One region of the Roseixanthobacter glucoisosaccharinicivorans genome, then DNA from elsewhere that is predicted to be linked to it. Evidence: predicted binding sites of a transcription regulator. Region 1 holds the regulator's gene; each other region holds the start of a gene.
The links. The regulator PhoB, encoded in region 1, activates phosphate uptake and scavenging genes when phosphate is short. The targets are predictions, from matches to a motif close to TGTCATNNANCTGTCAT.
Positions count from the first base shown of each region.

Region 1 (10,015 bases):
CACGCGATACCATTCCACGGCACGCGCGTGAAGGCGCCCGCCGATCCCGAGCGCATCGGCCTCATAAAGCCAAAGAAAAACCTTGAGGAATGCGCTGGAAGGCGTCTGCATGCCGGCACTGTCTTATTGTCTTCGTGCAGGCGCTACAGCATATGCCAAAGGGGCCGCTGCGTCGGATCTCAAAAATTGCTGCACGCAAATGCTGCTGGAGGAAATGCGCTTCATGTCTGGTCTGCCCTTGCCGAGACTTTCGGTGCCTTTCCGCCCGTTGTGGCCGGCGGTCCTGTCCGGGGCTGCCCCGTGCTCGTCGCGGGCGTGGCACGGCGCGGGCGCGCGGCCCATCCGGCGGGCGGGCTTATGATGGGCGGCGCAGTGCCGGGTCGCGCGGGCGCGGCATCCTGGCTCACCTTGCTCGGCGCGCTGGTCGCGCTGTGTGTGCTGTTCGGTGTGGGCGTGGCCTTCGATCTGATCGCGCCGCCGTTCGCGGCGCTGCTGGTGGTTCTGTTCTCCGCCTGTGCGTTCCTGGCGCTGCGGGGGAGCGAGGCGCAACCGCCGGTCAACCCGGAACCGCTGCGCGACGAGCCGCCGCCAGCCCCACGAGTCGATCCCCGGGTGGAAGCGGTGGTGGCGGCGCTCCCGGAGCCGGCGCTCCTCCTCACGCCGGGCGGCGAGATCCTCACGGCGAACCAGCGGGTCGCCCTTTCGGTGGGGCCGGCGAAGGTGGGGGATCCCCTCTCGTTCCTGGTGCGTGTGCCGGAAGTGCTTGAGGCGGTGCGCGCCGGAGCGCAGGACGGAATCCCGCGCCGCGTTGAATTCGGCGAGCGGGTGCCGCTGGATCGCTGGCTGGAGGCGCACGTGGTCCCGCTCCGGCTCGAGCCGGTGCGCCGTGGCCCGACCGCGCGCGACGATCGCACCCCGGATACGGTTCTGCTCACGTTCCGCGATCTCACCCACCAACGCCGGATCGAACAGATGCGGGCCGACTTCGTGGCCAATGCGAGCCACGAGCTGCGCACGCCTCTGGCCTCGCTGCTGGGCTTCATCGAGACCCTGCTCGGCCCGGCCCGTAACGATGTTGCGGCGCGGGAGCGGTTTCTCGGCATCATGGCCGCGCAGGCGCGCCGCATGTCGCGCCTGATCGAGGATCTGCTCTCGCTGTCGCGCATCGAGCTGAACGCCCATGTGCGGCCGGAAACCCCCTTGGAATTGGGCGGCATCGTGGCCCATGTGTGCGACACGCTTGGCCCGCTCGCGGCCGACCGCGACGTGGCGATCGAGATCAGCCGGCCGCAAGAGCCGGTCTATGTCCTTGGCGAACGGGATGAATTAATTCGCCTGTTCGAGAACCTGGTCGAGAATGCGCTGAAATACGGGGCCAATGGGCATCGGGTGGAGGTGGCGGTTGGCATCGAGCGGGGAGGAACGCCGGCGGCGGTGGTGTCGGTGCAGGATTTCGGTCCCGGCATTTCGCCCGAGCACCTGCCGCGTCTCACCGAGCGCTTCTACCGGGTGGATGTGGCGGTAAGCCGGGACCAGGGCGGGACCGGCCTCGGCCTTGCCATCGTGAAGCATATTGTGGCGCGTCATAGAGGGCGCCTGGGGATCGAGAGCCGGCAAGATGCCGGTGCAACTTTTACGGTCCGGTTCGACCTCGTGGATATGCCCGAAAAAGTTCCTTCAAAATCAAAGGTATAAATCGTCATCGCGCTGTCACGTTGGGGTCATAGAACCGTGGCGCCGGACCGTTACAGTTAACCGGCCCAATGTTGCGTCGCGGCAGATAGCCGACGGGCGACACCTATTGGTCAAGGAGAGAACCCCGTGAAGCTCACCACCGCTCTTGGCGCAGCGATTGCTGTTGCCAGCTCCCTTTTCGCTGGCGGCGCTTTCGCCATCGATATCAATGGCGCTGGCGCGTCGTTCCCGGCCCCCGTCTACCAGACCTGGGGCGCCAAGTATAAAGAGAAGACCGGCAACGGCCTGAACTACCAGTCCATCGGCTCCGGCGGCGGTCAGAACCAGATCGTCAACCGCACCGTCGATTTCGGCGCTTCCGATGCCCCGATGGCGTCCGACAAGCTCGCTTCCGCGAACCTGCTGCAGTTCCCGGCCGTGATCGGCTCCGTGGTCGCCACCGTCAATCTGGACGGCATCGCCACCAACCAGCTCAAGCTCACCGGCCCGGTGCTCGCCGACATCTATCTCGGCAAGATCACCAAGTGGGACGACAAGGTCATCGCCGACCTGAACCCCGGCGTGAAGCTGCCCTCCACCGCGATCGTTCCCGTCTATCGTTCGGACGCCTCGGGCACGACCTTCATCTTCACCAGCTACCTCTCGGACGTCAGCCCGGAGTGGAAGTCCAAGGTCGGCGCCGCCACCTCGGTTCAGTGGCCCACGGGCGCTGGCGCGAAGGGCAATGAAGGCGTCACCGGCAACGTGAAGAACACCAAGGGTGGCATCGGCTACGTGGAGTTCATCTACGCCGCCGCCAACAAGCTCGTGGTGACCCAGCTGCAGAACAAGGCCGGCAAGTTCCTGTCGCCCGAAGTTCCCGCCTTCATCGAAGCCGCCGCTGCGGCCGACTGGGCCGGCTCCAAGGACTTCGCCGCTTCCATGATCAACACCGCCGGCGCCGGCGCGTGGCCGATCGTGAGCCCGACCTACATCCTCCTGCCGAAGAACCCCACCAATGTGGATGCTTCGCGCGAAGTGATGAAGTTCTTCGAGTGGGCCTACGGCAAGGACGGCAGCGAGATGGCCGAGAAGCTGCACTACATCCCGCTTCCCGAAGCGGTTGTGGAGCGCGTCAAGGCGGCCTGGAAGTCTGAAGTGAAGACCCCGGACGGCAAGCCCGTTCTCTGATCCCTGATTGCGAGGCCCCCGCCTTCTCTGCAAGGAAGAGGCGGGGGCCTTGCCCAGTTCTGGTTGCCGATACGGCAGCCCTCGCGACGGCGCTGCGGCGTGGGGCGCGGAAGGTTCGCTGCGGGTTTTCCCCGCGCGGATGGTTCGCAGGCGAAGGGTTCGCGGCGTGTCCGCCGTGGCGGCCCGGGCCTCGACATAAAGCAAATTCGATCGGGGTCCGGCATCCGGCCGGCATCCTGGAAGTGATGGGTCTCGGGGGCGATGGTGCGCGCGGCAGCCGTGCGCGGATCGGCTGCGCGATCTGTTTTCATGAGCGCGAGCTGTGCGGCGCGCGGGATTTGGGGATCATCGGGCGATGGACGCAACGGTCGATAAACTGAGGTCGGACGGGATCATTCCCATCGGCGAGGCAAAGGGTGTCGGGGCAATCGCCGACCGCGTCTTCGTCGCCGCCCTGTGGGCGAGCGGCTTCTTCGTCCTCATCCTGCTGGGCCTGATCATCGCCCAATTGTTCGAAGGCGGCCTGCCGGCGCTTCGGCATTTCGGCCTGGACTTCCTCTGGTCGCCCGCCTGGAACCCGGTGACCGAGAATTTCGGCGCCCTGGTGATGATCTACGGCACCATCTTCAGCGCCGTGATCGCCGTCGTCGTGGCCTTGCCGCTCTCGTTCGGCATCGCCTTCTTCCTCACGGAAATCGCGCCGCAGCCGCTGAAGCGCCCGATCGGCGTCGCGGTGCAGCTGCTCGCGGCTGTGCCTTCGATCATCTACGGCATGTGGGGCTTCTTCGTGATCGTTCCGCTGGTGGCCGCCTATGTGCAGCCGCCGCTGATCGAATGGCTTGGCCCGCTGCCGGTCATCGGCGCCCTGTTCCAGGGACCCCCGCTCGGCTCGGGCATGCTCACCGCCGGGGTGATCCTGGCCGTGATGATCATCCCCTTCATCACCGCCATGTTCGTCGAAACCCTGGAATCGGTGCCCCCGATGCTCAAGGAATCCGCCTACGGCGTCGGCGGCACCACCTTCGAGGTCTATAAGAACGTCTCGGTGCCCTACGGCAAGACCGCCATGGTCGGCGCCGTGATGCTGGGCCTCGGGCGCGCGCTCGGCGAAACCATGGCCGTCACCTTCGTGATCGGCAATGCGACCCGCCTTTCGGCCTCCCTGTTCGCGCCCGGCGCGACCATCGCCTCCACCATCGCGAACGAGTTTCCCGAAGCTTCGATCGGCTCGCTGAAGCTGACCTCTCTGCTTCAGCTGGGCTTCATCCTGTTCGTGATCTCGTTCATCGTCCTTGCCCTGTCCCGTGCGCTCGTGCGCTCGCGGCTCGATTGATCCGGGAGGCAAACGTCATGGCATCCCTCGCAGCACGCCGCGCCAAGGACTATACGGTCAAGGTCGTCTCCACGGGGTTCGCGGTCTTCGCGATCTTCCTGCTGGCCTGGATCCTGTGGACCCTGATTTCCCGCGGTCTTCCGGCCCTCAACCTCAATGTCTTCACCAAGGTGACGGCGCCTCCCGGCCAGGGTGGCGGCCTTCTGAATGCGATTGTGGGATCTCTGATCCAGATCGGCATCGCGCTGGCGATCGGCGGTCCCATCGGCCTGTTCGCCGGCACCTTCCTGGCCGAGAACGGCAAGGGCACGAAGATCGGCTCCGCCGCTCGCTTCGTGAACGACATCCTGCTCTCGGCGCCGTCGATCCTGGTGGGCCTGTTCATCTACCAGTTCCTGGTGGTGCCGTTCGGCGGCTTCTCCGGCTGGGCCGGCGCGATCGCGCTGGCGATCCTGGTGATCCCGGTGATCGTGCGCACCACCGAGGACATGCTGAACCTGGTTCCGGTGGGCTTGCGCGAAGCCGCCTTCGCGCTCGGCGCGCCGCAGTGGAAAGTGGTCATCATGATCACCTGGCGGGCGGCCCGCGCTGGCATCGTCACCGGCATCCTGCTGGCCATCGCCCGCGCGGCGGGTGAAACGGCGCCGCTGCTGTTCACCTCGCTGGGCAATAATTCCTGGTCGACGGATCTCAGCAAGCCCATGGCCAGCCTGCCGATCGCGATCTATCAATATGCCGGAAGCCCGTTCGACGATTGGGTGTCGCTGGCCTGGGCCGGCGCGCTGCTCATCACCGTGGGCGTTCTGGTCCTGAACGTCGTGTCCCGTCTGGTGCTGGCGCGCACGCGCTGAACCGGCACCCTGAGATCACCGCCCCGAGGGCGCCCAAGATCACCGCCCGGGCCGGCAGCACGCCGGCCCACCGGGCGACCAGAGACCGAATGAGGCTGACATGAACTCTGCAGTGGATCCGACCTTCAATATTTCCTCCTCCGTCTCGGCCAAGCCCGATGCCATTCAGGCGCCGACCAAGATCAAGGTGGAGAAGCTCGATTTCTATTACGGGCAGAACCACGCGCTGAAGAACATCAATTTCGAGATCCCCGAGAAGCGCGTCACCGCGATGATCGGCCCCTCGGGCTGCGGCAAGTCCACCTTGCTGCGCGTGTTCAACCGCATGTACGACCTCTATCCCGGCCAGCGTGCCGAGGGCGGCGTCATGTTCGACGGCGTCAATATCGTCGGCAAGGAACTGGACCCCACCGTGGTGCGCACGCGCATCGGCATGGTGTTCCAGAAGCCGACGCCGTTCCCCATGTCGATCTATGACAACATCGCCTTCGGCGTGCGCCTGCACGAGAATCTCAATAAGGCGAAGATGGACGAGCGGGTGGAAAGCTGCCTGCGCAAGGCCGCCATCTGGGAAGAGACCAAGGACCGCCTGCATACCTCGGCGCTCGGCATGTCCGGCGGCCAGCAGCAGCGCCTGTGCATCGCCCGCACCATCGCCGTGCAGCCGGAAGTGATCCTGCTGGACGAGCCGACCTCGGCGCTCGATCCGATCTCCACCTCGAAGATCGAGGATCTGATCGACGAACTGAAGCAGGATTTCACGATCGTCATCGTGACCCATAACATGCAGCAGGCGGCGCGCTGCGCCGACATCACCGCCTTTTTCTACCTGGGGGAACTGGTCGAGGTCGCGCCATCGGACGTGATCTTCACCAATCCCAAGCAGATCAAGACCCGCGATTACATCACCGGCCGCTTCGGCTGACCAAGCAAGGATCTGCCAGATGCCCGACCATACCGTCTCGGCCTTCGACGCCGAGCTGAAGGAGATCGGCCGCAAGGTCGTTGAAATGGGTGGCCAGTCGGAGCGCATGGTGGCTGACGCCGTCAATGCCCTGATCCGCCGCGACACCGCTGCCGCCCAGCGCGTGATCCTGCTCGATACGAGCGTCGATCTGCTGCAGCGGGAGATCGAGGAGAAGGCCATCGTCTGCATCGCCAAGCGCCAGCCGGTGGCGAGCGACCTGCGCGACGTGGTGGCCTCGATCCGCATCGCCTCCGACCTGGAGCGTATCGGCGACCTCGCCAAGAACGTGGGCAAGCGCGTGCTCGCCATCGAAGGGGAATATCATCCCCAGAAGCTGGTGCGCGGCGTCGAGCACATGTCCGATCTGGTGCTGGAGCAGCTGAAGGAAGTGCTGGACGCCTATGCCAGCCGCGACCAGGCGAAGGCGGTGGATGTGTGGGTCCGCGACAGCGGCATCGACACCATGTACACCTCGCTGTTCCGCGAACTCCTCACTTATATGATGGAAGATCCGCGCAACATCTCGGTGTGCACGCATCTGCTTTTCTGCGCCAAGAATATCGAGCGCATCGGCGACCACGCGACCAATATCGCGGAGACCATCTATTATATGGTGTCGGGACAGATGTTGTCCGAAGAGCGCCCGAAGGCGGATGTCTCCAGCGAGACCACCGTCGCTTTCCCGGGGCATAGCCTTCAGGGGTAAAATCCGTGCCTGCGCGTATCTTGATTATCGAGGACGAGGAACCCCTGACCCTTCTGCTCCGCTACAATCTGGAGTCAGAAGGTTATTTCGTGGAGAGCGTCGGACGCGGCGATGAAGGCGAGACCCGGTTGCGCGAAAGCGTGCCGGACCTCGTCATCCTCGACTGGATGCTGCCGGGCCTGTCGGGCATTGAACTGTGCCGCCGCCTGCGGACCCGCCCGGAAACCGAGCGTCTGCCGGTCATCATGCTCACCGCCCGCGGCGATGAAACGGAACGGGTGCGCGGCCTCGCCACCGGGGCCGACGATTATGTGGTGAAGCCCTTCTCCGTGCCCGAGCTTCTGGCGCGGGTGCGGGCACTGCTGCGGCGCGCGAAGCCGGAGCATGTGGCCACATTGCTGCGGGCTGGCGACATCGAGCTGGACCGGGAGACCCACCGGGTGCACCGCTCGGGGCGCGAGGTGCACCTTGGGCCGACGGAATTCCGCCTGCTGGAATTCCTGATGCAGAGCCCGGGACGGGTGTTCTCGCGCGAGCAATTGCTCGACGGCGTGTGGGGACAGGACGTTTATATCGACGAGCGCACGGTGGACGTGCACGTGGGGCGCCTGCGCAAGGCGATCAATCGGGGGCGCCAGTCGGACCCGATCCGCACCGTGCGCGGCGCCGGTTATTCGTTCAACGAAATGTTCGCCCGCGTGCATTGAGCGCGGGAGGGCCTGCGCGCTCGAATGCGGGGGTGCTGCGGGGATTGGTGGCTGGGCCCGCTGTATGCGGGCTCATGCGCCATGGTGCGGAGCCAGCGTGCCGCCGCATCGTGCAGCGCCAGCGTCACGAGCAGGCTCCCGCGCAGGCCGCGGCGTATGGTGCAAAATTCAGATGTCTTGGCGGAGCGGAACCCGCGGGAGATATTCTTTCCGGGGATAGGGCCTGCTCGCAGCCCAAATGCCCTTACGGGCTCGCACATGGCCCCGGGCGGTTCGGGCGCCGAGCCTCGGTGCATCAAGGCCCGGACGCCATGCGCGCGCGGCCTTCCCATTCGAGCGACGCGGCAATGTCGCCCGGCGCCCGACCTTTGGCACAATCCAAGATGTCGTCGCGTCGCCCCGGCGAGGTCTGCGCAGCCGGCGCAGCCCCAAGCGCGGCGGCGGCGGTCAGATGCGGGCGACGCGCCGGTCGCGACGGCGATCCTGCGTGGGCTGGTAGGCCATCCGCGCATGGGTGGTGCAATAGGGCATGCCGGTGACACTGCGGCCGCCGCAGAAATAGAAGTTTTCCGTGCCCGGCTCGCCGATCGGCCAGCGGCAGGTGCCCTCGGTCAGGTTCATGATGGTGCAGCGCTGGCCCATGGCGACCACATTGCCGCCGGTTGCCGGACGCGGCGCGGGCTCGGGCGCCACGAAAGCCTCCAGGGCGGGGGCGAGCGCGGTGTTGCCCATGGTTTGCGGCTGCGGCGCGGGCTTGTTCGCGGGCGCTTCAGGCCGGGCCTTGCGCGGGCGTGCGGCGGGAACCGTTGATTTCGCTCGGCCGGAGAGGCCGAGGCGGTGCACTTTTCCGATCACCGCATTGCGGGTGATGCCGCCCAGCTCGCCGGCGATCTGGCTTGCGGAAAGCCCTTCGCCCCAGAGCTTCTTCAAGAGTTCGACGCGCTCGTCGTTCCAGCTCATCGCTCTCCTCCTTCGACTCTTCTCCCGCACCCAGGCGCGCCATTGCACGCGGGTTCGCAGGGCCCAACGTCACTTGGGGAACAGGCCTGCACGAGATGTCGTGGTCAGCCACGAGCAAACTACAATATGCACGCCCGCCCGCACAGAGTCGGAATGCATTCCCGTGCCGTTGTCCCCAAGTCGTTACGATCAGGTCAACGGCTGCGCTCTGTTGACCTCCCGCGCGCGATCATTAGAATCCCTTTTTGTCGGGCCGCCCCGCGAGGGCGGCCTTTGGCGTTTCTGATGTCCGGCGAGACGCAGCGCGTTTCGCCCCACCCCAAGAGGAGGGGTTCCGTGATCACCCCCGTTCTGCCGACCTACGCGCGCATCGACCTCGTTTTTGAAAGGGGAGAGGGCTGCTGGCTCGTCACGACGGACGGGCGACGCTATCTCGATTTCACCGCAGGCATCGCGGTCAACATCCTCGGGCATGCCCATCCTTATCTGGTCTCGGCGCTGACCGAACAGGCCGGAAAGCTCTGGCACACCTCGAATTTGTTCCGCATCGTCGGCGGCGAGCGCCTGGCCGAGCGGCTGAAGGCCGTGACCTTCGCCGATACCATGTTCTTCACCAATTCGGGTGCGGAAGCGCTGGAGTGCGCCATCAAGATGGCGCGCCGCTACCAATATGTGATCGGCGCTGAGGCGAAAAACCGCATCATCGCCTTCGAGGGCGCATTCCACGGGCGCACGCTCGCGACCATCGCGGCGGGCGGCAACCCCAAGTATCTGGAAGGCTTCGGCCCGAACATGCCGGGCTTCGACCATGTGCCGTTCGGCGATATCGAGGCCGTCAAGGCGGCCATCGGACCGGAGACCGGGGCGATCCTGGCGGAGCCGATCCAGGGCGAGGGCGGCGTGCGCGTGCCCTCGGCGGATTTCCTGCCGCAGCTGCGCGCCCTGTGCGACGAGCATGGCCTGCTGCTGATCCTCGACGAGGTGCAGTGCGGCGTCGGGCGCAGCGGCAACCTGTTCGCCTACCAGAGCTCGGGCATCGTGCCCGACATCATGGCGGTGGCGAAGGGCATCGGCGGCGGCTTCCCCATGGGCGCGTGCCTCGCCACGGAGAATGCGGCGCGCGGCATGACGCTCGGCACCCACGGTTCGACCTATGGCGGCAACCCGCTCGCCATGGCGGTGGGCAATGCGGTGCTGGACGTGGTGCTTGCGGACGGCTTCCTGGAGCGGGTGCAGGCCATGTCGGCGCTGCTCGTACGCACGCTGAACGAGATCAAGGACCGTCATCCCGCAGTCATCGCCGAGGTGCGAGGTGAAGGACTCCTGCTGGGTGTCAGGGCGCAGGGCCCCGCCGCCGAGCTGGTGCTCGCCCTGCGCGACGAGGGCCTGCTGGCCCCGGGCGCCGGAGACAATGTGGTTCGACTTCTGCCGCCTCTCATCCTCACCGAGGAGGAGATCGCCATTGCCGCCGGAAAAATCGAGGCCGCCTGCCTGCGGATCGAGGACGGCCTTGCACGGGCGTCGGCGAAGGGAGCCGCCGAATGAAGGACACAGGCGTGCGTCATTTTCTCGATCTGTCCGATATCCCCGCGGTGGAGCTGCGGCGGGTTCTGGAATTGTCGAAAG
Region 1 covers NZ_CM195538.1:3,388,151-3,398,165, reverse strand. The annotation lists gene V5F78_RS15740 (ATP-binding protein) at 301-1,695, shown strand; gene pstS (phosphate ABC transporter substrate-binding protein PstS) at 1,822-2,865, shown strand; gene pstC (phosphate ABC transporter permease subunit PstC) at 3,221-4,198, shown strand; gene pstA (phosphate ABC transporter permease PstA) at 4,216-5,049, shown strand; gene pstB (phosphate ABC transporter ATP-binding protein PstB) at 5,150-5,974, shown strand; gene phoU (phosphate signaling complex protein PhoU) at 5,994-6,722, shown strand; gene phoB (phosphate regulon transcriptional regulator PhoB) at 6,728-7,429, shown strand; gene V5F78_RS15705 (GcrA family cell cycle regulator) at 7,877-8,389, opposite strand; gene V5F78_RS15700 (aspartate aminotransferase family protein) at 8,675-9,934, shown strand; gene argF (ornithine carbamoyltransferase) at 9,931-10,015, shown strand, end outside.

Region 2 (10,015 bases), 1.9 Mb from region 1:
TCGAGGGGCCGGAGGATTACCACCACCGCATCGACGACCCCACGCTCGGAATCGACGAGCACACCTTGCTGTTCATCCGCGGCACGGGCCCGCTGGGCTATCCGGGCGGCGCGGAAGTGGTGAACATGCAGCCGCCGGCTGCCCTCATCAAGAAGGGCGTCTCGGCCTTGCCCTGCATCGGCGACGGGCGCCAGTCCGGGACCTCGGGCTCGCCCTCCATCCTCAATGCCAGCCCGGAAGCGGCGGCGGGCGGCGGGCTGTCGATCCTGCGCACCGGCGACCGGGTGCGCATCGACCTCAACAAGGGCACGGCGGACATCCTGCTGCCGGATGCCGAGCTTGCCGAGCGTCGCGCAGAGCTGGAGGCCAAGGGCGGCTTCCCGATTCCCGCGAGCCAGACCCCCTGGCAGGAAATCCAGCGCAGCATGGTGGCCCAGTTCGACGAGGGCATGGTGTTGAAGCCGGCGGTGAAATATCAACGGGTCGCCCAGACCATGGGCGTTCCGCGCGATAATCACTAGGCGCCCCACCTAGCGCCCCACCTGGCGCCCCCACTCGGCGTCCCACCTCACGAGGCGTCCGCTATGACAGAGACCGGTATCGCCGAGGGCCAGCCCCTCGGCGCGATCATGGAAGGCGGCCCGGCGGCCCGCCCGGCCCGGGTGCCGCTTCTCGGCCACCTCGTCCATGTGGTGCCGTTCGATCCGGCCGCCCATGCGGATGCCCTCTATGCCGCCTCCCACGGCGTGGGCGATGCGGCGCTATGGACCTATCTGATATCGGAGCTTCAGCCCGACCCGCTGGCGTTCCGTGCTGCCTATGAGGCATCGGCGCAGCGGGACGATCCCCTGCTGTTCGCCATTCTCGACGCCGCGACCGGCAAGGCCATCGGCCATGCCTCCTACATGCGCATCGAGCCCGCGCACCGGGCGATCGAGGTGGGCAACGTGCTGTTCACCCGCACGCTCCAGCGCTCCCCCAAGGCGAGCGAGGCCATGTATCTCATGGCGCGCCACGTGTTCGAGGATCTCGGCTATCGCCGCTACGAATGGAAATGCGACGCGCTGAATGCGCCCTCGCGCCGGGCGGCGCTGCGGTTCGGCTTCACGTTCGAGGGCATCTTCCGCCAGCACATGATCGTCAAGGGCCGCAGCCGCGATACCGCCTGGTTCGCCATGCTGGCTGAGGATTGGCCGCGCGCCAAGGCGGCCTTCGAGGCGTGGCTGGCGCCTGAGAATTTTGGCCCCGACGGGCAGCAGAAACGCCGGCTGGAGGATATTCGCGCCGGCCTCTGACCCCGCGCGTGCGCGCCGGGTCCAAAAGGATCGGCCGAGGGTCAAACCAAGAATCAAGCCAAGAGGAAATGCCATGAGTGGACGTTTGGACGGCAAGACCTGCCTCGTGACGGCGGCGGGGCAGGGCATCGGGCGGGCGATCGCCGAGGCCTTCGCCTGCGAGGGCGCGCGCGTGATCGCCACCGATCTCGATGCCGCGAAGGTTGCCGATTTTCGCGGCGAGCATCGCACGCTGAACGTGCTGAGCACGTCGGACGTGGACACGCTCGCGGCCGAGGTCGGCCCCATCGACGTGCTCGCCAATTGCGCCGGCTATGTGCACCAGGGCTCGATTCTGGAAACCAGCGAAAAGGACTGGGATTTCTCCTTCGACCTCAACGTGAAGTCGATGCATCGCACGCTCAAGGCGTTCCTGCCGGGCATGCTGGCCAATGGCGGCGGCTCGGTGATCAATATTTCTTCCGCCGCATCCTCCATTCGCGGCGTGCCGAATCGCTATGCCTATGGCGCCACCAAGGCGGCGGTGATCGGGCTGACCAAGTCGATCGCGGCGGACTTCATCACGCGCGGCATTCGCGCCAATGCCATCTGCCCCGGCACCATCCAGTCGCCTTCGCTGAACGAGCGCATCGCCGCCGTCTCCGCCGCCACCGGGCGCAGCCTCGAGGATGTGCGGGCGGATTTCGTCGGCCGCCAGCCCATGGGCCGGCTCGGCACGGCGGAAGAGATCGGTGCGCTGGCGCTCTATCTCGCCAGCGACGAAAGCGCCTTCACCACCGGGCAGATCCACATTATCGACGGCGGCTGGGCGCTTTAGGCCGGCGGTCCGCCCGCACGGCGGGCGCAGCTTCAGGAGTTTCATCATGCGTATTCTGGTAATTGGTGGCGCCGGCATGGTCGGGCGCAAGCTCATCGAGCGCCTCGCGCGCGACGGCGCGCTCGGCGGCACGCCCATCAGCCATGTGACCGCCCAGGACGTGGTCGCCCCCACCCCCATTTCCGCGCCGTTCCCCATCGAGGCGCGGGTGGGCGATCTCGCCGTGCCCGGCGAGGCGGCGGCCCTGGTGGCCGAGCGGCCGGACGTGATCTTCCATCTCGCCGCCATCGTCTCGGGCGAGGCGGAAGCGGATTTCGAGAAGGGCTATCGCATCAATTTCGACGGCAGCCGCGCCTTGTTCGAGGCGGTGCGCGCGATCGAAAGCTATACGCCGCGCCTGGTCTTCACCTCGTCCATCGCGGTGTTCGGCGCCCCGTTCCCGGAAGCCATCGCCGACGATTTCTTCCTCACCCCGCTCACCTCCTACGGCACGCAGAAGGCCATGGGCGAGCTGCTGCTGGCGGATTATTCGCGGCGCGGCTTTTTCGACGGCGTCGGCATCCGCCTGCCCACCATTTGCGTGCGGCCGGGCAAGCCCAACAAGGCGGCCTCGGGCTTCTTCTCCGGCATCATCCGCGAGCCGCTGTCCGGGCAGGAAGCGATCTTGCCGGTGTCGGAGGAGGTGCGGCATTGGCACGCCTCGCCGCGCTCCGCCGTGGGCTTCCTGCTGCATGCCGCAACGCTCGACACCGCGCCGCTGGGCGCGCGCCGCAGCCTGACCATGCCCGGCCTTTCGGTGACGGTGGGCGAGCAGATCGCCGCGCTGCGCCGGGTGGCCGGCGATCGGGCGGCATCGCTCATCCGCCGCGTGCCGGATCCGGTGATCGAGCAGATCGTCGCGGGATGGCCGCGCAATTTCGATCCCGCGCGGGCGCTCTCCCTCGGCTTCAAGGCGGAATCCTCGTTCGACGAGATCATCCGCATCCATATCGAGGACGAGCTGGGCGGCCAGATCGCCGCCTGACGGCGCCATCCTGACGCCCCGGTCCTGACGCCATCGTCCCAAGACCCCTTGAGCGGTCGCCTGGGTTCAGGCGGCCGCCGCGAGGGTGCCGGCGCCGAGCGCGCCGATGGCGGCCCTCAGCTGCGGCAGAAGGCGACGATAGGCGAGCCGGCGCTCGTGCATGTCGCCGAGCTGCGAGACATCCTCCATCTGCCAGCGATGGTGAAGGGAGTGCTGCGGCCGCAGTGCGCTGCGCGCGACGCGGGCATGGGCGCCGGGAATAAGCGAGATCACCGCGTCGATATGCGGCGCGCCGGGCAAGGTGAAGACCTCCAGCGGCTTGCAGGACAGGCCGTCCGCCGGCACGCCTTCCGCATGCAGGCATTCCACCGCCGCCATGTCCACGCTGGCGTGCGGCGACAGGCCGGCACTGAAGGCCCGCAAATGCGGCTGGGTGTGGTTCGAGATCGCCTCGGCCAGCAGGCTGAGGCCGGCATTGTCGCGGCAGACGAACAGGATCGAAGGTTTCGGCGCCAGGGCCATTCTTATTCTCCGTGCAACACGTCCGGGCCCCTCCCCACCCCGAATCGCAGGTCCCACAACCTTAGATAGGTTCTTCGACAGGCCGGTGACGGCCCCGATGCGCACGCGCAAAGCCCGGAAATGCCTGGTTTCTGCGGGCGCGAGCGGCGGCGTTAACCAAATCGAAGGAAACACCAGCGATGCATCGCTTAGGCCGGAAGGAGCACGATTCTGTGAGTGTCCGGGCCTGCCGGCTGATTCGGAGGCTGAAATGGCGAAGAGCGAAGTGACGGGCGCGGAAGTGAGCAAGATCGCTGCCAGGGCCCTGCGCGATCCCGCGAGCGTGACCTCCGAGGAGATCAAGGCGCTGGCCGCATCCGTGCTGACGCAGACCCCGGACAAGAAGGCGGCCAAACCCGCCGCTGCCCCCAAGGCCCCGGCCGCGAAATCCGCGCCCGCCTCAACCACGCCGTCTCCCGCCAAGGCGCGCACCGGCAAGCCCGCTGCCGCCGCCAAGCCGGCGGTTGCGAAAGAAGTGCCTGCCAAGGCGAAGCCCGCAAAGAGCGCGACCACGACCGCCGCGCCCGCCAAGAGCGCGGCCAAGGAGGCCCCCGCTGCCCCCAAGGCGCCGGCATCCAACGCGCCGGCATCCAAGGCCAAGGGCGCATCCACCAAGGGCGCACCCTCCAAGCCTGCGGACTCCAAGCCCGTCGCAGCCGTGCCCGTCGCGGCGAAGCCGGCCAAAACCGCCCCCGCCAAAACCGCTGCTGCCAAGGTGAGCCCGGTGAAGGCGAGCCCGGCGAAGGCGGCTCCGGCGGAAACGCCCGCATCCTCGGCCAAGCCTTCAGCCAAGGCGGTCTCCACCAAGGCTGCAGCCACCAAAGCGCCCGCAAAGGCTCCGGCGGCGAAGGCAAAGGCGACGAAGCCTGCCGCTGCTGCCGCGCCGGCCGCCGAGGCCCCGGTTGTTGAAGCGCAGACCGCGCCCGCTCCGGTGACGCCCGCCAAGGCCCCGCTTTCCAAGCCCCCGCTCGCCAAGGGCAAGGCCGCGACCCCCAAAACCGAGACCCCCAAGACCACGACTCCGAAGGCCTCCAAGGCGAAGGCAGCCGCCCCCGAAGCCGCCGCGCCCGAATCGGCTGCGCCCAAACCCGCGGCTCGCAAGCCCGCCGCGCCGAAGACCGCCGCGCTTGCGAAGGTCAATGGCGCCAAGGTGCCGGCGGCGAAAGCCCCGGCGGCCAAGGCCGCCGCTCCCAAGGCCAGCGCTGCTAAGGCTGCTGCTCCCAAGGCCAAGCCCGCATCCAAGCCCGCGTCCAAGGTTGCGGCGGTGCCCCCGGTTGCTCCCGTCGTGACGGCCGAGCCGGCCCCCGTCACCGCGCCGTCGCCCGCGAAGCCCGCCGTCGCCAAGAAGGCGGCCCCTGCGAAGGCCGCCACTCCCAAGGCTGCCGCTCCCAAGGCTGCCGCTCCCAAGGCTGCCGCTCCCAAAGCTGCCGCTCCGAAGGCTGCGGCCTCCAAGCGCGCCCCGGCCGCGAAGGCGCCCAAGAAGGATTGAGCCCAAGAAGGATTGAGCCGCTTCGGTTGCCTCGGGGAGCCATCCCGCGTGAGCCGGGCGCTTGAGCCCTGCCGCCGGGCAGGCCCTGTGCCCCGTCCGGCAGCACCAGACAAAAAAACGCGCGGCTCGCACCGCGCGTTTTTTATTGAACCCATGGACTGTCGGCGGCGGCTCGGATGCCGGAGTGCGGCGCGGCTTCAGCCTTCGTCCGCCGCATCCCGCCAGCCCGTGTTTCGGCGCAACGAAAGCGCCATCGCGCCCCTTTAACCTGCGCCAGGACCAGAATCAGATCTGGCGTTCCACCATCATCTTCTTGATTTCGGCGATCGCCTTGGCCGGGTTCAGCCCCTTGGGGCAGGCCTGGGCGCAGTTCATGATGGTGTGGCAGCGATACAGGCGGAAGGGATCTTCCAGATTGTCCAGGCGCGAGCCGGTGCGCTCGTCGCGGCTGTCGGAGAGCCAGCGATGGGCCTGGAGCAGGGCCGCCGGGCCGAGATAGCGGTCGCCGTTCCACCAATAGCTCGGGCAGGAGGTGGAGCAGCAGGCGCACAGGATGCACTCATAGAGTCCGTCCAGCCGCTCGCGATCGTCCTTGGACTGGCGCCATTCTTTCTCCGGCGCGGCGGTGTCGGTCTGCAGCCAGGGCTCGATGGAGGCATGCTGCGCGTAGAAGCGGGTGAGATCGGGAACGAGGTCCTTCACCACTTCCATGTGCGGCAGCGGATAGACCTTCACCACGCCCTTCACCAGCACCTCATCCATGCCCTTGGTGCAGGCGAGGGTATTGGTGCCGCCGATATTCATGGCGCACGAGCCGCACACGCCCTCGCGGCAGGAGCGGCGGAAGGTCAGCGTCGGGTCGATCTTGTTCTTGATATAGATCAGGCCGTCGAGGACCATGGGGCCGCAATCCTCGCGATCGACATAAAACGTGTCGAGGCGCGGGTTGCGTCCGTCGTCCGGGTTCCAGCGATAGATGTGGAATTCCGTGACCTTCTTCGCGCTGGCGGGCTTCGGCCACACCTTGCCCTTGGTGATCTGCGAATTCTTTGGAAGGCTGAGCTCAACCATGGGTCATCCTGCTTCACGAGAGCGGCTGCGCCGCCCGTCCGGAACCTCGCGATGAGGGGCGCGGGCGCCCCTCAGTAAACCCGCTTCTTCGGCTCGATATACTGGATGTCGTTCGACAGCGTGTAGGTGTGCACCGGACGGTCGTCCAGGCGCACCTGGCCGCTCGCCGTGTCGAGATAGGCGAGGGTGTGCTTCATCCAATTGTGGTCGTCGCGATCCGGGAAATCCTCGCGCGCATGGGCGCCGCGGCTTTCCTGGCGGTTGGCGGCGCTTTCCATGGTCACGACCGCCTGGGAGATCAGGTTGTCGTATTCCAGGGTTTCCACCAGATCCGAATTCCACACCAGCGACCGGTCGGTCACGCCGATGTCCGACGTCGCGTTGAACACGTCGTGGATCAGCTTGCTGCCTTCGGCGAGAATCTCGCCGGTGCGGAACACCGCGCAATTGTTCTGCATCACCCGCTGCATGCGGCCGCGCAGTTCGGCGGTGGCCGTGGAGCCCTTGGCGTTGCGGAAATGATCGAGGCGGGAGAGCGCGAGGTCGGCGCTGTTGGCCGGCAGCTCGCGCTGCTTCTCGCCGGGGCGCACGGTTTCCGCCGCGCGCAGGGCGGCGGCGCGGCCGAACACCACGAGGTCGATCAGCGAGTTGGAGCCCAGGCGGTTGGCGCCGTGCACGGAGACGCAGGCCGCTTCGCCGATGGCCATCAGGCCCGGCACCACGGTGTCCGGGTCGCCATTGGCCTTGTTGAGCACTTCGCCATGATAGTTCGTGGGAATGCCGCCCATGTTGTAGTGCACGGTCGGAATGATCGGGATCGGCTCGCGCGTCAGGTCCACGCCGGCGAAGATCTTGGCGCTTTCCGAAATGCCGGGCAGGCGCTCGTGGAGGATCGCCGGGTCGAGATGGTCGAGATGCAGGAAGGCGTGGTCCTTGTTCTTGCCGACGCCACGTCCCTCGCGGATCTCCATGGTGATGGAGCGGGACACCACGTCGCGCGAGGCCAGGTCCTTCGCCGAGGGGGCATAGCGCTCCATGAAGCGCTCGCCCTCGGAATTGGTGAGATAGCCGCCTTCGCCGCGCGCGCCCTCGGTGATCAGGCAGCCCGAACCGTAGATGCCGGTCGGATGGAACTGCACGAATTCCATGTCCTGCAGCGGCAGGCCGGCGCGCAGCACCATGGCGTTGCCGTCGCCGGTGCAGGTGTGGGCGGAGGTGGCGGAGAAATAGGCGCGGCCATAGCCGCCGGTGGCGAGCACCGTGGTGTGGCCGCGGAACCGGTGGATGGTGCCGTCATCGAGCTTCAGGGCGATCACGCCGCAGCAGCGGCCGTCCTCGTCCATGATCAGGTCGATGGCGAAGAATTCGATGAAGAATTCTGCCTTGTGCTTCAGCGCCGCGCCATAGAGCGTGTGCAGCATGGCGTGGCCGGTGCGGTCGGCGGCGGCGCAGGTGCGCTGGGCAGTGCCCTTGCCGAAATGCGTGGTCATGCCGCCGAACGGGCGCTGGTAGATCTTGCCGTCCTCGGTGCGGGAGAAGGGCACGCCCCAATGCTCCAGCTCATAGACGGCGGCCGGCGCGTTGCGCACCAGATATTCGATGGCGTCCTGGTCGCCCAGCCAGTCCGACCCCTTGACGGTGTCGTACATGTGCCATTCCCAGCGGTCCTCGCCCATGTTGGAGAGCGAGGCGGCGACGCCGCCCTGGGCCGCCACGGTGTGGGAGCGGGTGGGGAACACCTTGGTGATGCAGGCGGTGCGCAGCCCCGCCTCGGAGCAGCCGACGACCGCCCGCAGGCCGGCGCCGCCGGCGCCCACGACGATCACGTCATAGGTGTGGTCGGTGATGGGATAGGCCGCGCCGTTGATGCCGGGGGCGGCTGAGCCGTTGGTTCCGTTGGTTTCGGCCATGTCAGCCTCCCAGGCTGATCTTGAGCACGGCGAACGCACCGGCAAGGCCGACCGCAACCGTGAAGAAGGTGTTGGCGATGATGCAGAGCACCTTCGCGCCTTCGTTATGGACATAATCCTCGATCACCACCTGCATGCCGATGCGCATGTGGGTGGTCACCGAAAGCAGGGTCAGCAGGATGATGACCGCGATCACCGGGCTGCCGAGGGCGGCGCGCACGGTGGCGTAGCTCTCGCCCGCGAGCGAGATCACGATGCAGATGAAGGCGATCGCCAAAATCAGATTGGCGAGGCCGGTGACCCGCTGGACGAAGAAATGGTCCGTGCCGGAGCGGGCGGAGCCAAGCCCGCGCACGCGGCCGAGCGGCGTGCGCATGGGGGAATGCGCCTTGGGACTGTGCATGATGCTGTCTCCTCAGCCCTTGACCGCAAGTCCGATCGCCCACACCACCAGGGTGAGGACGATGGAGCCCGCGAGCGTCGCCTTGGCGAGCAGCACGCGCTCCTTCGGGCCGAAGCCGATGATGAAATCCCACATGAAGTGGCGCACGCCGCCGAGCGCGTGGTGAATCAGCGCCCAGGTGAAGCCGAGCAGCACGAGCCGCCCGATCCAGGAGCCGGCCACGGCGGCGAAGGTGCCATAGGCATCGGGGGAGCCGGCCGCGGCGAGAAGCCACCAGACCAGCAGGACGGTGCCAAAATACAGCGCACAACCGGTGATGCGGTGCACGATGGACATCATCATCGTGAAGAGCGGTCGGTAGATCTGTAGATGGGGAGAGAGCGGGCGCTCGATACGCAGCGGGCTGTCGGCCATGGGCCTCCTCCGAAAATCGAACGATCAGGTATCTCAATCGTTGGCAGTTCGCAACGATTCCAAAGGAGAGTATGCGCGCCTTTGCCGAAAATGACGCAGCGCAAATATTCCCGAGCGGCGATGTTGGTGCCGGGCCGTTCGCGCGCCCGCGCACACCAATCCGGGCACGCACCATTCGTGAGAACGGGGCGCAGCGGACGAGGCACGATGCTAGTCCGGATCGCCCCGCTTGCGCCAGAGCGCGGGAGCAAAAGAAGGCGCGGTGCGGCGCAAAAAAATATGTGCCTCTCTCCGCCCGCGTCCGCCTGCGCCAGGCCGGGCATAAACCGGCGGGGCATAAAAAAAGCGCGGGACGAATCCCGCGCTCAGGTTCCTGGCTGTACGCCCCGGCCGACGGACGCGGCCGGCGGCACGGTCGTCAGAAGCGGTAGGTTACGCCCGCGCCGATCAGCCAGGGATTGAGATTGGCGGTGCCGGTGAGGGGCAGGGCGCCGGGAGCGGTGGTGATGGTGAAGTCAGGCTCGAGGAACAGCTTCTTCACGTCGATGTTCAAGCCCCAATGCTTGTCGATCATATAGTCGAAGCCGGCCTGGACCGCCCAGCCGAGGGTGTTCTTCACGTCCAGCGAGGCCACGTCCTTGGCGTCCTGGTTGAAGAACATGGTGTAGTTGATGCCCGCGCCCACATAGGGCTTGAACGGGCCGAAATCGGTAAAATGATATTGCAGCATCAGGGTCGGCGGCAGCAGCCACACGCGGCCCACATTGGTGCCGTTCAGCGAGCCCTGGCCGTAGATGTTGTGCGGGGTCACGCCCAGGACGAGTTCGGCCGCGATGTTCTTCGTGAAGAAATAGCTGATGTCCAGTTCCGGCACGACCGAGTTCGAATAGGACAGGTCGGAGAAGGGAACATTGTTCACGTGGCCGCTGTCGTTCGGCAGCACGGCAAGCGCCCGCAGGCGGATCATCCAGGGGCTCTGCTCGACCACCGGAGCCACCGGCGCCTTCACCGGCGTATAAAGGTCCGCCGCA
Region 2 covers NZ_CM195538.1:171,038-181,052, forward strand. The annotation lists gene V5F78_RS00710 (IlvD/Edd family dehydratase) at 1-521, shown strand, start outside; gene V5F78_RS00715 (GNAT family N-acetyltransferase) at 585-1,295, shown strand; gene V5F78_RS00720 (SDR family oxidoreductase) at 1,369-2,112, shown strand; gene denD (D-erythronate dehydrogenase) at 2,159-3,136, shown strand; gene V5F78_RS00730 (arsenate-mycothiol transferase ArsC) at 3,203-3,658, opposite strand; gene V5F78_RS00735 (hypothetical protein) at 3,909-5,186, shown strand; gene V5F78_RS00740 (succinate dehydrogenase iron-sulfur subunit) at 5,472-6,257, opposite strand; gene sdhA (succinate dehydrogenase flavoprotein subunit) at 6,329-8,167, opposite strand; gene sdhD (succinate dehydrogenase, hydrophobic membrane anchor protein) at 8,169-8,570, opposite strand; gene sdhC (succinate dehydrogenase, cytochrome b556 subunit) at 8,583-8,984, opposite strand; gene V5F78_RS00760 (OmpW/AlkL family protein) at 9,403-10,015, opposite strand, start outside.
Region 2: the regulator PhoB is predicted to act here: its motif matches at 3,733-3,749, upstream of V5F78_RS00730 (arsenate-mycothiol transferase ArsC).

Region 3 (10,015 bases), 1.1 Mb from region 1:
GTGAAACATCGGTCCCCGCGTGCGCCAGGCGAGCGCGATATGAAGGCGGTCTAAGAGCCTGTCGCCCGTCCGCGATGAGCCATCCCATCCGGCGAAAAATGTTTCACGTGAAACATCGCCGCCCGTGGCGGGCTGGGTATGAAGCCACGACCGGTCGAGGGGCGCCTGAATGTTTCACGTGAAACATTTCCCGCACCGTTCGAAATGCGGCCTTTCGGAAGCGCCGAGAGGTCATCGCTGGGCGCAACATTCCAAGGGCCGTCGCTGAGACCCCAGCGATGTTTCACGTGAAACATTCCACGCCACCCAGATCCGGATTTCGCGCAACGGGCGGGCGCGGCTAATGATCAAACGCAATCTGGAGGAGCGCCGGGCCGAAGGGCAGGGGGCGTCATCTCTCTGCCGGATCTGGGTGGAATGTTTCACGTGAAACATTTCAGGTGGACCGGACCCGTTGCCCCCGATCTCGCCGAGAGGGATGTCCGTCCCTCCGTAGATGAAGCGCGAGCTTATCGACGCCCGGAGCTGGAATTTTTGGAGGCCGACTCGCACGCGAGGTCGATCCGATCCTGTGCGCGCACGATGTTTCACGTGAAACATTTTCGCCTGGATCTGCGGTCTGGCAGGGGGCGGGTGGGTGGGGCTAGCCCGGAATGTTTCACGTGAAACATTCAGCGCCGACTGCTCGGATAAAGGTGCGGCAAACGCTGATTTGGGTGCCCTCTGTTGCCGCCTATCGCGGGGGCGATGCTGCGGATCACTCCGATGCACCGTCGGGCGAGAGTAGGACTGTAAGGGCGCGTGGACATCTCGCGCTTCTCTAAAGTCAGCGTCGCCTGTCCACTGTCGCGCCGTTTGCTGGATCTGATCGTCGTTCAATGTTTCACGTGAAACATTTTTGGCGTCGCGGCTGTGGTTCGTGCGCGAGGGGCCTGGATTCACGGGGATGTTTCACGTGAAACATTCCGGCCCCCGCCCGTGGCAGACGTGGCGCGCGCAGATCAAGGGTGGCGCCCGTGAACGGAGCCGCCCGGCGCGATGCTGAAGAGCTTGGATGCGCAGCTCTCCGAGGTCAGAGGAACTAGGACCCAGCGACAGTCAGCGGCGTGGGAGATTGTTGAGGTGCCTGACCGCAGGTGCGCGCGATTGTGCTTCATTGATCGGTCGTCATGGCGGGGCCTGTCCCGGCCATCCAGGCCGGGCCGCCGGCGCGGGCCGTGAAGCGCGGTTGTCAGAGGTGCCGCGTGGATGCCCGGGACAGGCCCGTGCATGTCCGTGCTCTGTTGCAACCAGGTCAGGCCCGGAATGTCGATTGGTTCCGGAGCCAATAGGGCGTGGCGCCGATGCTGGGGCGAGGGGCGTAGCTGAGCAGTCCGTCCGGCCCCGATCGCCGCGCAATTTTTCACGTGAAACATTATTACGGGAAGTTCCGGATTCAGGAGGGAGGCCTGGGGCGCTTGAATGTTTCACGTGAAACATTCTCGGTGCCGGTCCACGGCGTGCTGATGAAGGGTCGGCGCCCGCGAGGCTGAGCCCGACGCGAGGCAAGTCGCGCTCTGGTGCCTACTGAGCGAGATCAGCAGAGCTTAAAGGGCGACGAGGACATCCATCTCTTCTCCGCAGGCCCCATGAGGCGAAGCGGGCGGTGCCTCCGGGCTGATTGCCCCGCAATGTTTCACGTGAAACATTTTTGCGGAAGTTCCGGATTCAGGTGGGAGGGGCCTGGGTGCTCGAATGTTTCACGTGAAACATTCTCGCGAACGCCGCACGGGCGCGCGCTTATGAAGGGCCGGGGCTCGCGTGCTGAGCCGGCGCGAAGCAATGGCGCCCTCTGGTGCCTACAACGAGATCAACTGCGCTTAAGGGGCGACGAGGGCATCCATCCCTTCTCCGCCCGGCGCCCCGTAAGGCGTAGCGGGCGGTTCCTCCGGCTCTGATTGCCCCGCAATGTTTCACGTGAAACATTTTTGCGGAAGTTCCGGATTCAGGTGGGAGGCCTGGCGCGCTAATGAAGGGCTGGCACCCGAGTGGCGGAGCCTAACCGCGTGAGGCAAAGGCGCGCTCCGCTACCTGCTGAGCGAGATCAGGTGATCTAGGCGACGAGGGCGTCCATCCTTTCTCGCGCGGCGCCCCGTGGGGCGTAGCGGGCGGTGGCTCCGGGCTGATCGCCGCGCAATGTTTCACGTGAAACATTTTTTACGGGAAGTTCCGGATTGAGGAGGGAGGCTCGGTGGCGCCGCGCAATGTTTCACGTGAAACATTCTCCCGACCGAACGCCCTGGCCCCGCATCCCCCGCGCCTTGACCGCGCCGCGAAAGTGCCGTTCTTGTCGGGCCAATCCAAAAAACCGGCGGCATGTCCGCCCACGGCCTGGGTCACGAGATGTGGCTGGCCACGAGATGCGAATGAGCAAGCTGGAAACCGTGTTCGATGTGATGGTGGTCGGCGGGGGCCATGCGGGTTGCGAGGCGGCGGCGGCCGCGGCGCGCCTTGGCGCGCGCACCGCGCTGGTCACGCATAGCGCCGCCACCATCGGCGCCATGTCCTGCAACCCGGCCATCGGCGGTCTAGGCAAGGGCCATTTGGTACGCGAGATCGACGCGCTGGACGGGCTCATGGGCCGGGTGGCGGATCAGGGCGGCATCCAGTTTCGGGTGCTCAATCGGCGCAAGGGCCCGGCGGTGCGCGGCCCGCGCGCCCAGGCCGACCGCAAGCTCTATGCCCGCGCCATGCAGGCTGCCCTTGCCGCGCAGGAAAATCTCACCATCCTGGAAGGGGAGGCGGACGATCTCATCCTCGAGGGTGGGCGCGTCGGCGGCCTGCTGCTGAGCAATGGCCGCGCCTTTGCGTGCGGCGCCGTGGTGCTCACCACCGGCACCTTCCTCAATGGCCTGATTCATATGGGCGAGGTGCAGATCCCCGCCGGGCGTATGGGCGAGAAGCCCGCGCTCGGGCTCTCCGGCACGCTCAAGCGCCTCGGCCTCGCGCTCGGCCGGTTGAAGACCGGCACGCCGCCGCGCCTCGATGGCCGCACCATAGATTGGGCGGGCCTGGAGATGCAGGACGGGGACGAACCGCCGGAGGCCTTCTCCAGCCTCACCGTGCGCCTGCCCAATCCGCAGGTTCAGTGCGGCATCACCCGTACCACGCAAGAGACCCATGATGTGATCCGCGCGAACCTCTCGCGCTCGGCCATGTATTCCGGCCGCATCGAGAGCACCGGCCCGCGCTATTGCCCCTCCATCGAGGACAAGGTGGTGCGCTTCGGCGATCGCGACGGCCACCAGATTTTCCTGGAGCCCGAAGGCCTGGACGATCCGACCATTTATCCCAACGGCATGTCCACCTCGCTTCCCGAGGAGGTGCAGCATCTCTTCTTGCGCACCATTCCGGGCCTGGAGCGGGTCGAGGTGCTGCGGCCCGGCTATGCCATCGAATATGACCATGTGGACCCGCGCGAGCTTGCCCCGACCCTGGAGGCCAAGCGTGCGCCCGGCCTGTTCCTCGCCGGCCAGATCAACGGCACCACCGGCTATGAGGAAGCCGCCGCCCAGGGCCTGCTCGCCGGGCTGAACGCCGCGCGGCGCGCCGGCGGCGGGGCAGGGGAGGCGGGCGACGGCATCGTCATCGACCGGGCGGAAGGCTATCTCGGCGTGATGGTGGACGATCTCGTCACGCGCGGCGTCACCGAGCCCTATCGCATGTTCACCTCGCGCGCCGAATATCGCCTCACCCTGCGCGCCGACAATGCCGACCAGCGCCTCACCGCGCGGGGCCTGGCGCTCGGGCTCGTGGGGGCGGAGCGGGCGGCCCATTTCTCTGCCAAGATGGCGGCGCTCGACGGCGCGCGCGATCGTGCCCGCGCGTTGAACGTGACGCCCAACGAGGCGGCGGCATTCGGGCTGAACGTGAACAAGGACGGCCAACGCCGCAGCGCGTTCGATCTTCTGGCCTATCCGGACATCGGATTGGAGCAGGTGGCGCGCATCTGGCCAGAATTTGCCGCGCTGACCCCGGCCATCGCCGAGCAATTGGAGATCGACGCGAAATACGCCGTCTATCTCGACCGCCAGGCGGCGGACATCGCCACCTTGCGGCGCGACGAGGATCTGATCCTGCCCGAGGCGCTGGACTATGCGCCGCTGCCGGGCCTGTCCAACGAGCTGAAGCACAAGCTCGCCCACGTACGCCCGCGCACCATCGGCCAAGCCGGCCGTATGGAAGGCATGACGCCCGCCGCCCTCGCGCTGCTGGTGACCTATGCGCGGCGGCAGGGGAGCGGCGCTGCTGCGGTCGCGGGCGCGGCACAGGTGGCGGGCTGAGGAGCGGGGGCAAGCACGGCCGCCGCGAATCACCGGCGGAATTTTCCTCCCTTCCGGAACAGGGGAGCGGCGTCGCCGGGGCTGCATCCGAGGAGCGTGGATCCGGCGCTGGATCGGCGGACGCCGGTGTGAATCCTGGGGAACGTAACCCGTAACCTGGCTCAAAACCGCGGCGCGCACATTTCGGCAAAAAACGTTCTGCCGAATCTGCGGTTTCACGTGCGATAAAGCCGCGGAAATGGGCACGAAAAGCGCATGAAAAAGACCCCGGATTCGGCGAAGGCGGCGATCGCGCAAAATGTTTCACGTGAAACATTTTCGCGGCTGGAAACCATCGCCGCCCTGCTAACCAAATGGCAGAAAACGATAAATCTCGTTTCGCCGGGAACGATCCCGGAGCTGTGGACGCGCCATATCGCCGATTCCCTGCAACTTATGACCCATGTGAGCGAGGACGTGCGCGCCTGGGTAGACCTTGGGTCCGGCGGCGGATTTCCCGGTCTGGTGGTCGCGGCAGTGCTGGCTGAGCGGGAGGGCGGCCATGTGGACCTGGTGGAGAGCGATAGCCGCAAGTCCGCCTTCCTGCGGGAGGCAGCGCGCCTCGCGGATCTTCCAGTGAGCGTGCATCCCCAGCGCATCGAGCAGGTGGCGGGCGCTCTGGCGCCTGGAAAACAGGTGGTTTCCGCCCGCGCGCTGGCGCCGCTGCCCAAATTGCTGGCGCTCGCGGCGCCGTTTTTCGACGCCGGCGCCATCGGAATCTTTCCCAAGGGCAAGGATTGGCAGCGCGAATTGACCGAAGCCCACAAAGACTGGACACTCGAGCTCGAACTGCGCGACAGCCTCAGCGATCCCCACGGGAAGATCCTGGTTGTGACGCGCGCCCTCAAAGCGGTCCCGTCCCCGGCCGTCCCCGGCGGACACATACGCGGAAGCGCACATGACTGATCATTCCGTCACCGCCCCCATCACCGGCGGCGTCACGCCGCGCATCCTGGCGCTGGCGAACCAGAAGGGGGGGGTGGGCAAGACCACCACGGCCATCAATCTCGGCACCGCGCTAGCGGCGATCGGCGAGAGCGTGCTGGTGGTGGACCTCGATCCCCAGGGCAATGCATCCACCGGCCTCGGCATAGATCGCGGACGGCGCAAGCTGTCCACTTATGATGTGCTGAGCGGGGAAGCGACCATGGCGCAGGCGATCGTCGATACCGGCGTGCCCTCGCTGTTCGTGGCACCCTCCACGCTGGACCTCTCGGGCCTGGAGCTGGAGATCGCCAGCGAGCGCGACCGCGCCTTCCGCCTGCGTAACGCCTTGCGCGACATGGCGAATGATCCCGCGGCGCCGAAATTCACCTATGTCCTGATCGACTGCCCGCCCTCGCTCTCGCTCATCACGGTGAATGCCATGGCGGCGGCCCATGCCATATTGGTGCCGCTGCAATGCGAATTCTTCGCGCTGGAAGGGCTCTCGCAATTGCTGAAGACCGTGGAGCAGGCGCGCACCGCCCTCAATCCCGATCTCACCATCCACGGCATCGTGCTGACCATGTACGACGCGCGCAACAATCTCTCCGACCAAGTGGTGGCGGACGTGCGCCAGTTCATGGGCGACAAGGTGTATGAGACCGTGATCCCGCGCAATGTGCGGGTCTCGGAAGCGCCGTCCTATGGCAAGCCGGTGCTGCTCTACGATCTGAAATGCGCGGGCTCGCAGGCCTATCTGCGGCTGGCCTCCGAAGTCATCCAGCGCGAGCGGGCGGCGCGCGCGGTCGCGGCCTGAGGCGGCACGTTCCAATGGGGAAGAAGGACATGGCGGAAGAAGGCCGCTCGCGGCTCGGCCGGGGGCTCGCGGCTTTGATCGGCGACATGGGGCAGGACGATACTCGTCCCGCGCCCAGCCAGAAGAGCGCTGGTGTCCGTAAGGTGCCGATCGAATTCGTGCGCGCCAACCCGCGCAACCCGCGCCGCACCTTCCTGGAGGAGGGGCTGGATGATCTTGCCAGCTCGATCCGCGAGAAGGGCATCATCCAGCCCATCGTGGTGCGGCCGGTGGCGGATCATCCGGGCAGCTTCGAGATCGTCGCCGGCGAGCGGCGCTGGCGCGCGGCCCAGCGCGCCGGCCTGCACGAGGTACCGGTGGTGGTGCTGGAGCTCACCGACCGTGAGGCGCTGGAAATCGCCATCATCGAGAATGTGCAGCGCGCCGATCTGAACCCGGTGGAAGAAGGCCTCGGCTACGAGGCCCTGATGGCGCAGTTCGACTATACCCAGCTCGACCTGTCCAAGGTCATCGGCAAGAGCCGCTCGCACATCACCAACACCTTGCGGCTGCTGAAACTGCCCGAGAGCGTGAAGGCCTATCTCGCCGACGGCCGCCTGTCCGCCGGCCACGCCCGCGCGCTGCTCGCCCATGAGGACCCCGCGGCCATCGCCCACGACGTGGTGGAGAAGGGGCTCAGCGTGCGGGACGTGGAGGCCATGGGCAAGGTGCGGGAGGCCCTTTCGGCCGCGCCGGCGCCCAAGCCCGCGCCGGCCCCCAAGGATGCCGACACCCGCGCGCTGGAAAAGCGCCTCACGGATGCGCTGGGGCTGGCGGTGAGCCTCCAGGCGAAGGGGGAGGCGGGTGAGCTTCGCATCCGCTATGGCGACCTCGACCAATTGGACCTGATCTGCCGGCGGCTCGGCGTCGCGTGACGCCGCAGGCCTGACCCGGCAAAGAATTTTCGCTTCGCGCCCCCAACCCGGCCCGACCGCACAAAGCCTTATGTTGCAACGCGTCATGCCCATGTCACGGGCTGGTGCGAGGTAACCGGAGGTTTTTCCCGATCGGTTGAGGGGGTTCGGATGACGGCGCACACCGCTGCGAAACCGGCGCATGCCCATGGGGCAGCGCACGGCCATGCGCATCGCGAAAAACCGGTGAGGCTCGATCGCAAGAACGGCGCACCGGAAGTTTTCATCTTCTTCGCCCTGCTCATCGGAGGGCTCAGCTACACAATATGGTCCATCTGGACCGACGTGCAGGCGGCCTCTCCGGGCGAACTCACCTTCGCCCCGTTCATGCTGCTGCTGCTAGCGCTGCTGATCGCGCTCGGCTTCGAATTCGTGAACGGCTTCCATGATACCGCGAACGCGGTGGCGACGGTGATCTACACCAATTCGCTCCCCGCCCATTTCGCGGTGGTCTGGTCCGGCGGCTGGAACTTCATCGGCGTGCTGGTCTCCACGGGCGCGGTGGCGTTCGGCATCATCTCGCTGCTGCCGGTGGAGCTGATCCTGCACGTGGGCACCGGGGCCGGCATGGCGATGGTGTTCGCTCTGCTGATCGCCGCGATCATCTGGAACCTCGGCACCTGGTATCTCGGCCTGCCGGCGTCCTCCTCCCATACCCTGATCGGCTCGATCATCGGTGTCGGCATTGCCAACCAGCTGATCCAGGGCAAGAGCGGCATCGCCGGCGTGGATTGGGGCCAGGCCGCCAATGTGGGCTATGCGCTGCTGCTCTCCCCGGTGGTCGGCTTCTTCGCCGCCGGCCTGCTGCTGCTGACCATGAAGGTGCTCATCAAGAACCCCGCGCTCTATGCCGAGCCCAAGCCCAATCATGCGCCGCCGTGGTGGATCCGCGGCTTGCTGGTGCTCACCTGCACGGGCGTTTCCTTCGCCCACGGCTCGAACGATGGTCAGAAGGGCATGGGCCTCATCATGCTGATCCTGATCGGCATCGTGCCCACCGCCTATGCGCTCAACCGCGCCATCGATTCCACCGACGTGGCGCAATTCCGCGCCCTCGCCTCGGTGACCCAGGCCTCGCTGGTGAAGGCCTCGAACGGTGCAGCCGCGCCCGCCGATCCGCGCCAGGCCCTCACCGACTATGTGCGCGACCACAAGCTGAGCCCCGAGACGGTGCCGGCCCTCGCTGCCGTCGCGGGAGAAATCTCCACCCTGGTGGGCAATCACGAGACGCTGGCCCAGGTGCCGGCCGCCGCCGTGCCCAACATGCGCAACGACATGTATCTGGCCTCCGAGACGATCCGCCTGATGGGTCGCCAGAAGGAGCCGACCTTCGATACCGAGACCAGCGACAATCTCTCCGCGTTCAAGCGCGCGCTCGATAACGCCACGAAGTTCATTCCGCTGTGGGTGAAGGTGGCGGTGGCGATCGCGCTCGGCCTCGGCACCATGGTGGGCTGGAAGCGCATCGTGGTGACGGTGGGCGAGAAGATCGGCAAGACCCATCTGACCTACGCCCAGGGCGGTTCCGCCGAACTGGTTGCCATGGGCACCATCCTGGCTGCCGATATGTACGGCCTGCCGGTCTCCACCACCCACGTCCTCTCCTCGGGCGTCGCGGGCACCATGGCGGCCAACAAGTCCGGCCTCCAGCTCTCCACCGTGCGCAATCTCGCCATGGCCTGGGTGCTCACGCTGCCGGTGGCGATCATCCTCTCCGGTGGGCTCTACATCCTGCTGCGCCAGCTGATGTGAGCTTGCGTCTCCCGATCACAGGGCGCGGCATCGCGAGGTGCCGCGCCCTTTTGTTTGCCGGGGCCGCTCCAGCCTCCGGAGGGATTCGCGACGGGAGAGGGCGCCAATGACAGGGGAAAGCCCGGCGGCGCGATTTCCTTGCCCGGCCGCGTGCTCTAGCCTGCGGCCATGACCAGCGAAGGCCTCCATCCGCAAGCCGATCCCATCGAAAGCGATCCCGTCCCGGCCGGGGCGGGGGAGGACGCGCGCGCCGCGAAGGCGCAGGCGCCGCGCGGGGGCGAGGGCCATGTGACCCCGGTCATGGCCCAGTTCGTGGAAATCAAGGCGGCCAATCCGGACTGCCTCCTGTTCTACCGCATGGGCGATTTCTACGAATTGTTCTTCGAGGATGCCGAGCAGGCCTCCCAGGCGCTGGGCATCGTGCTGACCAAGCGCGGCAAGCATCTGGGCGAGGATATCCCCATGTGCGGCGTACCGGTGTCGCGCGCCGAGGAATATCTCCACAAGCTGATCGCGCTCGGCTTCCGCGTCGCGGTGTGCGAGCAGCTGGAAGATCCGGCGGAAGCGCGCAAACGCGGCGGCAAGAGCGTCGTGCGGCGGGACGTGACCCGCCTCGTCACGCCGGGCACCCTCACCGAGGACGCCTTGCTGGATGCGCGGCGCGACAATGTGCTGCTCGCCGTCGCCCGCACCCGCGCCGGCGGGGAGGGCGAGGCCCATGCCTATGCGCTCGCCTATGCGGACGTCTCCACCGGCGGCTTCCGCGTGGTCTCCACCAGCCGCGCGGACCTTGCCGCCGACCTTGCCCGCATCGAGCCGGCGGAGGTGCTGATCTCGGACGCGCTGTACGAGGACGGCGACCTGCGTGAGATCTGGGACCAGCTGCCCGCCGTCACGCCCTTGCCGCGCCAGGGGTTCGAGGGGGCGGGCGCGGAAGGCCGGCTGGCCGGCTTCTTCGGGGTGGCGACGCTGGAGGCGTTCGGCGCCTTCTCCCGCGCCGAGCTGATCGCCGCCGCCGCCATCGTCGCCTATGTGGAGCGCACGCAGCTCGGTGCGCGGCCCGCCTTGGCGCCGCCGGTGCGCGAGGCCGACGGCGCCCTGATGCTGATCGACGCCGGCACGCGCGCCAATCTTGAGCTGGTGCGCACGCTGTCCGGCGAACGGCGCGGCTCGCTCCTGGCGGCGGTGGACCGCACGGTCACGGCAGC
Region 3 covers NZ_CM195538.1:4,529,644-4,539,658, forward strand. The annotation lists gene mnmG (tRNA uridine-5-carboxymethylaminomethyl(34) synthesis enzyme MnmG) at 2,406-4,322, shown strand; gene rsmG (16S rRNA (guanine(527)-N(7))-methyltransferase RsmG) at 4,578-5,267, shown strand; gene V5F78_RS20995 (ParA family protein) at 5,260-6,102, shown strand; gene V5F78_RS21000 (ParB/RepB/Spo0J family partition protein) at 6,132-7,016, shown strand; gene V5F78_RS21005 (inorganic phosphate transporter) at 7,167-8,807, shown strand; gene mutS (DNA mismatch repair protein MutS) at 8,976-10,015, shown strand, end outside.
Region 3: the regulator PhoB is predicted to act here: its motif matches at 7,098-7,114, upstream of V5F78_RS21005 (inorganic phosphate transporter).